2 linked regions of the Methylosinus trichosporium OB3b genome follow. The protein of the gene in region 1 interacts with the protein of each later gene in a pairwise test. Links are inferred from orthologs where the notes say so. Each region holds a gene or a part of one and is shown on either strand. Other genes may lie near its edges.

The links. The genes of interacting proteins can lie anywhere in the genome.
Region 2: the proteins of eno (region 1) and rpe interact in binary tests that used the Escherichia coli proteins (3 or more experiments, as listed by UniProt). The link is inferred for Methylosinus trichosporium OB3b from one-to-one orthologs.

Annotation. Positions count from the first base shown.
Region 1 is NZ_CP023737.1:1,777,950-1,783,397, forward strand. Bases 692-3,682 are described here. They hold eno (phosphopyruvate hydratase), read left to right. Parts: upstream 692-1,540; coding sequence 1,541-2,824; downstream 2,825-3,682. Other genes in these bases: CQW49_RS08630 (pyrimidine 5'-nucleotidase), read left to right, coding at 692-1,438; CQW49_RS08640 (valine--tRNA ligase), read left to right, coding at 2,991-3,682. In the rest of the region: argB (acetylglutamate kinase), read left to right, coding at 1-573; more of CQW49_RS08630, read left to right, coding at 578-691; more of CQW49_RS08640, read left to right, coding at 3,683-5,448. UniProt on the Escherichia coli protein: Catalyzes the reversible conversion of 2-phosphoglycerate (2-PG) into phosphoenolpyruvate (PEP). It is essential for the degradation of carbohydrates via glycolysis.
Region 2 is NZ_CP023737.1:3,898,667-3,904,582, forward strand. Bases 1,509-4,466 are described here. They hold rpe (ribulose-phosphate 3-epimerase), read right to left. Parts: upstream 3,349-4,466; coding sequence 2,668-3,348; downstream 1,509-2,667. Other genes in these bases: CQW49_RS18440 (pyruvate kinase), read right to left, coding at 1,509-2,579; CQW49_RS18450 (metallopeptidase domain-containing protein), read left to right, coding at 3,680-4,466. In the rest of the region: CQW49_RS25720 (hypothetical protein), read right to left, coding at 1-292; CQW49_RS25725 (DNA methyltransferase), read right to left, coding at 277-489; more of CQW49_RS18440, read right to left, coding at 1,101-1,508; more of CQW49_RS18450, read left to right, coding at 4,467-5,221; fba (class II fructose-bisphosphate aldolase), read right to left, coding at 5,393-5,916. UniProt on the Escherichia coli protein: Catalyzes the reversible epimerization of D-ribulose 5-phosphate to D-xylulose 5-phosphate.

The sequences.
Region 1 (5,448 bases):
CTCGCCGGCTATATCAACAAGCAGATCGTCGGCTTCATCAATTCGGAGGGCGGCCGCGCCATCGGCCTGTGCGGCAAGGACGGCCGCATGGTCACGGCCGAGAAGCTGGCGCGCCCGGCGCATGACAATGGCCGCGCGGTCGATCTCGGCTTCGTCGGCGAGGTGGCCAAGGTCGACACCATTGTGCTCGAGCAGGTGCTCGGCCGCGAGCTGATCCCGGTGCTGGCGCCGGTGGCGCAGGGCGAGGACGGCGAGACCTACAACATCAACGCCGACACTTTCGCCGGCGCCATCGCCGGCGCGCTCGGCGCCAAGCGCCTCTTGTTCCTCACCGACGTGCCCGGCGTGCTCGACAAGAACAAGCAGCTCATCAAGGAGCTGAAGGTTTCCGACATTCCCGGCCTCGTCGCCGACGGCACCATCACCGGCGGCATGATCCCCAAGGTCGAGACCTGCATGTATGCGATCGAGCGCGGCGTCGAGGGCGTCGTGATCCTCGACGGCAAGCTGCCGCACGCCGTGCTGATAGAGCTTCTGACCGATCATGGCGCGGGCACGCTGATCACGAGGTGAGGATTTGACCCATTGCGTGGAGCCGAGCGAGGACGCCGACGAGGGACCACCCCGCGGCTCCGGATTGCTTCGCTCCGCTCGCAATGACGAGGCGGGCGTCATTGCGAGGAGCGAAGCGACGAAGCAATCCATAGCCGTGGGGCGGCCTCTCGATTGCTTCGCTTCGCTCGCCATGACCGACGCCGACAGATTCGCTCATATCGATACTTGGGTGTTCGATCTCGACAACACCCTCTATCCCGCCTCCTGCGACCTGTGGCCGAAGATCGACCAGCGGATCACGCTCTATATGATCCGCATGTTCGGGCTCGACGGCGTTTCCTGCCGCGCCCTGCAGAAGCATTACTACCATCGCTATGGCACGACCTTGCGCGGGCTGATGACCGAGCATGGCGTCGACGCCGACGCCTTCCTCGCCTTCGTCCATGACGTCGACCGCTCCTCGCTGCCGCCCGCCCCGCTGCTGGCGAGCGCCATCGCCGCGCTGCCCGGCCGCAAGCTCATTCTCACCAATGGCTCGCGCCATCACGCGCTGGAGACGGCCCGGCGCCTCGGTCTCGACCATGTGTTCGAGGATGTGTTCGACATCATCGCCGCAAAATTCGTCGCCAAGCCGCATGAAGAAGCCTATGAGCGCTTCTTCGACCGCCATGCGGTGGAGCCGACGCGCGCGGTTCTGTTCGAGGATCTCGCGCGCAATCTCGTCGTCCCGCATCGGCGCGGCATGACCACGGTTCTGGTGACGCCCGAGCAAGGCGGCGAGGACTGCCGCGAGCCCTGGGAGATCGCCCATGGCCGTGAGCCCCATGTCGATTTTTCGACCAGCGATCTCACCGCATTTCTCGAAGGGCTCCAGTCCCGATAGCTTCACGCAAAAGCTCGAGGCGGCGGCTTTCGAGGCTTTCGCCTCGGCGCAGATCGGTCTACAACGCGCCAAATTCCGTCAGAACGACGCATGAGGCCCGGCATGACCGAAATCATCGATATTCACGCCCGTGAAATTCTCGATTCGCGCGGCAATCCCACGGTCGAGGTCGAAGTCACGCTGGAGGACGGCTCCTCGGGCCGCGCCGCCGTTCCCTCCGGCGCCTCGACCGGCGCGCATGAAGCGGTGGAGAAGCGCGACGGCGACAAGAAGCGCTTTCTCGGCAAGGGCGTGCTCGGCGCCGTGCAGAGCGTCAACGACGAGATCGCCTCCGAGCTGATGGGCATGGAGGCCGAGGAGCAGGCGACGATCGACGAGGCGCTGATCGAGCTCGACGACACGCCGAACAAATCGCGGCTCGGCGCCAACGCCATTCTCGGCGTCTCGCTCGCCGTCGCCAAGGCCGCCGCCGAGGCCGCCTCGCTGCCGCTCTACCGCTATATCGGCGGCGTGCAGGCGCGCGTGCTGCCGGTGCCGATGATGAACATCATCAATGGCGGCGTCCACGCCGACAATCCGATCGATTTCCAGGAGTTCATGATCCTGCCGGTGGGCGCGCCGACGTTGCGCGAGGCGGTGCGCTGGGGCGCGGAAGTGTTCCACACGCTGAAAGCCGCGCTGAAGAAAGCGGGCCTCTCGACATCGGTCGGCGACGAGGGCGGCTTCGCCCCCAACCTCCCCTCCGCCGAGGCGGCCCTCGACATCATCGTCGAGGCGATCGCAGCCGCGGGCTTCGTGCCGGGCGAGGACATCTATCTCGGCGCCGATTGCGCCGCGACAGAGTTCTTCAAGGACGGCAAATATGTCTATGAGGGCGAGAAGCTGTCGCGCTCGATCGAGGAGCAGGTCGCCTATCTCGCCAAGCTCGCCGACTCCTATCCGATCGTCACGATCGAGGACGGCATGGCCGAGGATGATTGGGAGGGCTGGCGCCTGCTGACCGACACGCTCGGCGACAAGATCCAGCTCGTTGGCGACGACATCTTCGTCACCAATGTCGATCGGCTGTCGCGCGGCATCGACGAGGATGTCGCCAATTCGCTGCTGGTGAAGGTCAATCAGATCGGCACGCTGACCGAGACGCTCGCCGCCGTCGAGATGGCGCATCGCGCCGCCTATACGACGGTGATCTCGCATCGCTCCGGCGAGACCGAGGATTCGACGATCGCCGATATTTCGGTCGCCACCAACAGCGGCCAGATCAAGACCGGCTCGCTCGCCCGCTCGGACCGGGTCGCCAAATACAATCAGCTCATCCGCATCGAGGAGGAGCTCGGACCGGCGGCGATCTACGCCGGCCGCAATGCGTTGAAGGGGCTGGCTTAGCCCCCTCCCCGTCCCTCCCCCGCTCCGCGGGAGAGGGTTGACGCTCACGATCAGCGCTTCGCAGCGACCTCGGTGAAGGGCCGAAACTGCTCTCTCTCCCGCGACAAGGGAGAGGGTCGGGAGGGGCCCGAGAGGCCGCCAAACCGACCGGCCCTATCCCATGCCTATGGAAAAAACCTTCGATCCCGCCGCCATCGAATCGCGGATGCGCGAGCTGTGGGAGGCGACCGGCGCCTTTCGCGCCGGCCGGCCCGAGCGCGCCGGCGCCGAGCCTTTTTCCATCGTCATTCCGCCGCCGAACGTCACCGGCTCATTGCATATGGGCCATGCGCTCAACAACACGCTGCAGGACATTCTGGCGCGCTATCAGCGCATGCGCGGCCGCGACGTGCTCTGGCAGCCGGGCACGGATCACGCCGGCATAGCGACGCAAATGGTGGTCGAGCGCAAGCTGATGGAGCGCCAGCAGCACCGCCGCGAGCTCGGCCGCGAGAAATTCCTCGAGGAGGTCTGGGCCTGGAAGGCGGAGTCGGGCGGCGTCATCGTCGAACAGTTGAAGCGCCTCGGCGCCTCCTGCGACTGGTCGCGCGAGCGCTTCACGCTCGACGAGGGACTTTCGCGCGCCGTCGCCAAAGTGTTCGTGCAGCTGCACCGCGACGGGCTCATCTATAAGGACAAGCGCCTCGTCAATTGGGACCCGAAGCTGCTCACCGCCATCTCGGACCTCGAGGTCCAGCAGATCGAGGTGAAGGGGCATCTGTGGCACTTCCGCTATCCGATCGTCTATCAGGACGGCCAGCCGACCGGCGACTATATCACGGTCGCGACGACGCGCCCCGAGACCATGCTCGGCGACACCGCCGTCGCCGTGCATCCCGAGGACGAACGTTATCAGAAACTCGTCGGCCGTAATGTGCGTCTGCCTCTCGTCGGACGCCTGATCCCGATCGTCGCCGACGAATACTCCGATCCCGAGAAGGGCACGGGCGCGGTGAAGATCACGCCGGCGCACGACTTCAACGATTTCGAGGTCGGCCGCCGCCACGGGCTGAAGCTCATCAATGTGCTCGACGCCGAAGGCTGCGTGACGCTCGAGGGCAATCACGATTTCTTCGAGCATGTGGCGCCCTCGCCCGAGCTCGACATGACCGTCGCCGCTCTGCACGGCCTCGACCGCAACGCGGCGCGCGCGCGCGTGGTGGCGATGATGGAGGAGCGCGAGCTGCTCGCCGAAGTGTCCGAGCATAAGCATATGGTGCCGCATGGCGACCGCTCCGGCGCCGTGCTGGAGCCGCGCCTCACCGACCAATGGTATGTCGACGCCAAGACGCTGGCGCAGCCGGCGCTCGCCGCCGTCCGCGAGGGCCGCACCCATTTCGTGCCGAAGAATTGGGAGAAGACCTATTTCGATTGGCTGGAGAACATACAGCCCTGGTGCGTGTCGCGCCAGCTGTGGTGGGGCCATCGCATTCCAGCGTGGTATGACGCCGACGGCAATGTCTTTGTCGAGGAGAGCGAAGAGGAAGCGCTCGCGGCGGCGCGCGCGCGGCTCGGGCGCGATGTGGCGCTGACACGCGACGAAGACGTCCTCGACACCTGGTTCTCCTCCGCGCTGTGGCCGTTCTCGACGCTCGGCTGGCCCGACGAGACGAAGGAGCTCGAGCGCTTCTATCCGACCAACGTGCTCGTCACCGGCTTCGACATCATCTTCTTCTGGGTCGCGCGCATGATGATGATGGGCCTCTATTTCAAAAAAGAGGTCCCCTTCCACGACGTCTATATCCACGCCCTCGTCCGCGACGAGAAGGGCGCCAAGATGTCGAAGTCGAAGGGCAATGTCATCGACCCGCTGCATCTCATCAACGACTATGGCGCCGACGCGCTGCGCTTCACTCTGGCGGCAATGGCCGCGCAGGGCCGCGACATCAAGCTGGCGACGCAGCGCGTCGAAGGCTATCGCAATTTCGCGACCAAGCTGTGGAACGCCTCCCGTTTCGCCGAGATCAACGGCTGCGCGCGTGTTCCCGGCTATGATCCGGCGCGCAACGAGATCACGCTGAACCGCTGGATCGTGAGCGAAGCCGCGCGCGCGGCGGAGGAGATCGGCGCCGCGATCGAGGCCTATCGCTTCAACGATGCCGCCGGCGCCGCCTATCGCTTCGTCTGGAACGTGTTCTGCGACTGGTATCTGGAGCTGGCAAAACCGCTGCTGCAGGGCGAGGACGGCGCCGCCAAGGACGAGACGCGCGCCGCCGCCGCTTTCACGCTCGACCAGATCTATGCGCTGCTGCATCCTTTCATGCCCTTCCTCACCGAGGAGCTGTGGGGCGTGAAGGGCCTGGAAGGCCCGCCGCGCGAGACCCCGCTGGCGCTCGCCCCCTGGCCCGCGCTGACGGGGCTGCGCGACGCGGCCGCCGAAGCGGAGATCGGCTGGGTGGTCGACCTCGTCTCGGAGGTGCGCTCGGTACGTTCCGAGCTCAATCTCGCCGCCGGCGCCGAGGCGCCTCTGGTGCTGGTCGCCGCCGGCGCCGAGGTCGAGGCGCGCATTTCCGTTTGGGGCGACACCGCGCGCAAGCTCGCGCGTCTCTCCTCGATCGGCTTTTCCGATACAGCGCCCAAGAGCA
Region 2 (5,916 bases), 2.1 Mb from region 1 along the record:
TGTTGATCTCCGCCTGCAAGGCCGTCTTCAGGCTCTTATACGGATCATTCGCGCCGAGAAAATAGGCGTGGCGGACGAAGAAGCTCTCCTCATTGTAATTCGTGTCGACGAACCAGGCGGCGATCCCCTTGGTGTCGTCGCTCCTGATCTCGCCCGTGTTGGGATCGAAGATATCGACGCCCTTCACCTTCACTTTCACCCGCCCGTCGGCCTCGTGCAATATGTCGATGTCCGGCTCGCCGAACACCACGAACAAATTGCCCTTGCCGGTGTTCTTCAGATCGCCGGCCATATGCGCCGGCCCTCGGGCGAGTCGGCGAGGAGATAATAGGGATAGCGCGCGCTCATCAGGCGGGTGCGGGCGAGCGCCAGAGCGACGCGGGAGGTGTCGATGGTGATCCAGCGGCGGCCCCATTGCTCGGCGACATGAGCGCTCGTGCCCGAGCCGCAGGTGGGGTCGAGCACCAGATCGCCGGGGTCGGTGGTCATGAGGATGCAGCGTTGAACCACGTCTGAAATTGTTTTGACGACGTATATTCTGTCTTCTCCAAACCCGGACGGACTGACATCCGTCCAGTTATTTTCGACCTGCGAATAGCTTGACTCAACGTGGTAGTTTTTCCATCTTAAACTGTTACCAACGGCGAACAGTCTCCCCGATTTTGAAAGCCGACTTTCCAGCCCAGCAGCGAAAGACCAACCTCGTTTGCCCGATGGCTGAAATTTCCGTCCATTATGACTGACAATGAATCGGCTGCTTGCCGAGCAAAGCGTCGGCCGAACTTGATAGGGCGACGGCTGCGGTGTCAACTCGGGCGTGCAGCGCGGAAATCTGACCGGCGAGGAAGCGCGCGCGAGTGGGCTCGCTGATTCGCAGGGCCAGAATCAGCGTCGCAGAATGTCTCGATTCCGCAATTGCAGATGGCAATGATTCCAATGATTTGCAGAATTTTGGCTGGGGCGGGAGGATTCGAACCTCCGTATGGCGGAATCAAAATCCGCTGCCTTACCACTTGGCGACGCCCCAACAGCCCGCTTCGTCGAAGGCGGGCGCTCTCCCATAATGCCGGCTCGCCGCCGCCGCAACTCCCTCTCGCCGGTCACCCCCAGGCGTGCAGCGGGGTGAAGCGGGCGAATTTCTTGGATTGATGGCGGTCCATCCGCGCCAGCACGTCGCGCAAAAAAATCACCGCTTCGGGGAGAAAGGGCCCCTTGTTCAGCATCACGCATTCGGCCCGCTGCGCCATCGCCGCGTCGGTCGTCTCGGCGCGGCTCGGCGCGCCGTCGCGGATGAACTGGTCCAGCACCTGCGTCGCCCACACCACCGGCACATGCGCCGCCTCGCACAGCCACAGGATCTCCTCCTGCATCTCCGAGAGCCGGGCGAAGCCGAGCTCGACCGCGAGATCGCCGCGCGCAATCATCACCGCGGTCGGGTGATGCGCCGCCGATGTCGTGATCAGCCGCGGCAGATTGCGCACCGCGAGCGGCGTCTCGATCTTCAGCACCAGCGCCTGCCGCGGCCGCTCCCCGCGCCGCGCCGCGAGATGATCCTGCAGCAGCTCCACATCCGCCGGCTCCTGCACGAAGGAGAAGCCGACGAGATCGGCGAGCTCGGCGACGATGTCGAGATCGGCGAAATCCTTGGGCGTCAGCGGCGGCAGGCGGAGGTCGGTCGTCGGAAAATTCAGCCCCTTCTCGAGCTTCAGCCGCTCGCCCTTGGCGCGCGCGACGAAGACTTCGAGCTCCACCCCGTCCGGCCGCCGGCCGACGACTCGCGCGCCGATCTTCCCGTCATTGATCCACACTTCCGCCCCCGGAGCGAGCTGGTCGACGACTTCCGGAAAGGACGGAAGCGCCGCCACCGGCCCGCGCGTGCGCGGGTCGAGCGTCGTGACCAGGGCGAAGCGGTCGCCGCGAAACAGGCGCAGCTTGTCCGGCGCGCGCAGGCGCTCGATCCGGCATTTGGGCCCGGCGATGTCCATCAGCACGCGGCAGGAGCGGTTCATCTCCGTTTCGGCGGCGCGTATATGGGCGACCATTCGGGCCCAGGCGTCGGCGTCGTCATGTGCGCAATTTATGCGCGCGCAGCCCATGCCCGCCTCCATCAGCCGGCGAAGGAGGCCGGGGTCGCTCGCCGCCTCGCTCGGCAGGGTGACCATCACCACGGCGCGCGGCGTCGCTGGAACGGGGCCGAAGATGAGGTCGCGCGCGGCGAGCAGCGCCTCCTCGCCGGCGCGCATGGCCGCTGGCGGCGGGTAGGGCGCGTCGCCTTCGCCGCAGAGCCGCCGCAGAGTGGCGATGATGGCGTCGAGCGCGGCGAGCACCTTGGCCTCGCTGCGGCCGAGCGAGGAGAGGCCGAGCGCCGCGAGCCGCGTCTGCAGCGCGCTGAGATCGCGCCGCCGCAGCGCGAGATAATGGGCGAGATTCTCCGCCGCCGGCGCGAATCCGCTGCCGGCGACCTCTTCGCCCCAGCCGTGGAGAATCGCGGCGGCGTCGGCGACCACCTCCTCGCGCAGCAGCCGCAGCGCCCTCAGAAGGTCCTCGAGCTCGTTTCGCGTCGCGGTCGGTGAGGTCATTCGTTCGGCGCTCGTCGGGTTGCGTGTCGACCTCTCGTCCGCCATTGTGACGATAGCGTCTCGAGGGCTCGCGACAGGACGCCGCGCCTCATGCGATCATGGCGCCGGCGGCGTCCGCCGCCTGTCGCAGAGTCGCGAGGTTGTGCGCATAGGCGTCGGCGCCGCCGGCGAAGGCCGCCGAGCCGGCGACGAGCGTGTCCGCTCCCGCCTCGACGATCGCCGTCGTGGTCGCCGGCGTCACGCCGCCGTCCACCTGGAGGCGGATGGGGCGCCGCCCGATCATCTCGCGAATGGCGCGGATCTTGGCGAGCTGACTGTGGATGAAGCTCTGGCCGCCGAAGCCGGGGTCGACGGTCATCACCAGAATGAGATCGACGTCGTCGAGAACATGGACGAGCGCAGTCTCGTGCGTCGCCGGATTGAGCGAGACGCCCGCCTTCTTGCCGCGCGCGCGGATCGCCTGCAGCGTGCGATGTAGATGCGGCCCGCCCTCGGCATGGGCGGTGATGATGTCGGCGCCGGCCTCGGCGAAGGCGCCGATATAGGGATCGGCCGGCGCGATCATCAGATGCGCGTCGAGCGGCAGCTTCGTCACGCGCCGAAGCGCCGCCACGACGCCGGGGCCGAAAGTGATATTGGGCACGAAATGCCCGTCCATCACGTCGAGATGCAGCCAGTCCGCGCCGGCCGCCTCCATCGCGCGGGCTTCGTCCCCGAGGCGCGCGAAATCGGCGGAGAGGATGCTGGGGGCGAGGAGAACTTCTGCCATTGACGCGTAGCGCTCCGGTGAAGGAGGATCGAGGCCCGATGCAGGAGCCTTCGACCGGGGGAGGGGCGTCGGCGGCGCGCGAGCGCGCATGCGCCCGGTCGTCGTAGACTGTGGTCGCGTCGCTCCGACGGCGCAGGCGTTCAGGCTCCCGCCGGCGAGGAAACGACGCCTCGGACAGAACTTATCATATCGGCCGCAGTTCCCGCGAGGCCGATGAAATCGGGCGCTTTCGTCGGCTGCGCGGCGTCAGAATTGGGCAAGGCGCCGGGCGCATCATTGAAACGCATTTTCGAGCGATTGTTCGGCCGCTGGCCGCGAGGGGGGTAGGTTGATGACATTTTGCCGATTTGTCGCCGCGACGGCGTTCGCGGCCGCAGCGATCGTTTCGTCGCCGGGCGGCGCGCGGGCGCAGAGCGCCGCGCCCGCGCTCGAAGGAAGCCTGCTGGTGCGCTGGGCCGATCCGCGACCGGGCCAGACCGGGGGTGATATGCGCTTCGCGCTCGCGCGGCCCGACGGCTCGGTCACGCCGCTCACGGTCGCTCCGGCGGATCGCGCCTTTGCGATCGGGGCCTTCGGCAAGACTGTGCGGGTGGAGACGCATGATGCGCAAGCGATGGCGGGCGCTCCAGTCGTCGCGGAGAAGATCACGGTTCTCGGGGCCGAGAAGGAAGCGCTGGAGCCTGCCGCCGCCGTCACCAAGCGCGTGCTGTTCATTCTGCTGCGCTTCAAGGGCGATGCGCAGAAGCCGCATGCGCCGGCTTTCTACGCCGGCCTCACCAATCCGCTGCTGCCCGACAGCGCGCTGAAAACGCCGGCGACGATCAACGGCTTCTACAGCGTGACCTCCTATAAGAAGCTGCTGTGGAGCGGCGATGTCGCCGGCGTCGGCGGCTTGACGGCGACCGATTGGCTGACGCTGCCGCGCACCAAGACGGAATACGCCGATTGCGGCTGGTCCGGCGTCTGCGCCGATCTCGATCTCCTCGCCGATGATGCGATGAAGCTCGCCAAGGGGCAGGGCGTCGACGTCTCCGGCTATGACAATGTGAATCTCGTCCTCAACAATGATCTCGACTGCTGCGCCTGGGGCGGCGGCTTCGTGTTCGAGAACAAGGTCTATGGCGCAACCTGGGAGCCGCCGTGGGGACAGGAGGCGGCGACCTATGTCCATGAGATGGGGCACAGCCTCGGCCTGCCGCATTCGGGCTGGGTCTATTACGCCTATGACAGCCCTTGGGACGAGATGAGCTCCGGCTCCACCGCCAAATTCCTCACCTGCGGCTCCTACAATTCCGCCAATAGCGCGAATGCGACGCAGACGCTCACCTGCAGAGCGCCCGGCGGCGGCTTCATCTCCGCGCATAAGGACAAGCTCGGCTGGATTCCGGCGGCCAACAAGCTCGTCGTCGACAAGATTTCGACGCAGACGGTGGCGCTCGAGGGGGAGGCCTCGCCCTTGGGCTCGCGGCTCAAGATGATCAAGATTTGCCTTGTCGGCCAGCCCTGCGACGGCGCCTCGGCGCATTATCTGACGGTCGAGGCGCGGGTGAAGACCGTCGCTTACGACAAGGGCTTGCCGGGCGAGGGAATCATCGTCCATGATTTTCGCGCCAATCGCGCGCCGCGAGGCGTCGGCAACGCCTGCTTCTTCAACTCGACGAGCGGCTGGGCGGTGCCGGCGGACGCCACCGTCAATGATTATCGCGGCGCGCCGAATTGCGACGCCGGCGGTCGCGTCTATCCGAAATATGCGCTGTTCAATGCGCAATATCCGGTCGGGCGATTCTACAATTCGACGACCTATGGAATCCGCGTCGACGTGCTGAGCCGGTCGGGGTCGGTCTTCAACGTCAAGGTCACGCGCTCGAAGTGACTCGCGCGCCTTCAGGCTCGCAATTCGCCGCAATTCCAACGGAAGCCAAGTCCGTCATTGCGAGCGTAGCGAAGCAATCCAGCGCCGTGGGGCGGCCCCTGGGTTGCTTCGTCGCTTCGCTCCTCGCAATGACGGCGCTCCATCATTGCGGCTTCTCCTGACGCAGTCGAATTACTCCGCCGCCTTCTTGGTCGAGAATTGCGGATCGAGCGCGCCCGAGGCGTAGCGCTTGGCCATTTCCGCCAGCGGCACGGGCTTGATCTTCGAGGCCATGCCGGCGGCGCCGAACTCCTCATAGCGCTGCTTGCAGACCTTGCGCATCGCTTCCTGCGCCGGCTTCAGATATTTACGCGGGTCGAATTCGCCCTTGTTTTTCAGCAGAGTGGAGCGGATCGACGCCGTCACGGCGATGCGACAATCGGTGTCGATGTTGATCTTGCGCACGCCGAATTTGATGCCGCGCTGAATCTCTTCGACCGGCACGCCCCATGTCTGCGGCATCTCGCCGCCGGCCGCATTGAACGCGTCCTGCAGATCCTGCGGAACCGAGGAGGAGCCGTGCATCACGAGATGCGTGTTCGGCAGGCGATTGTGGATCTCCTCGATCACATGCATCGCCAGAATGGCGCCGTCGGGCTTGCGCGAGAATTTATAGGCGCCATGCGAGGTGCCCATGGCGATGGCGAGAGCGTCGA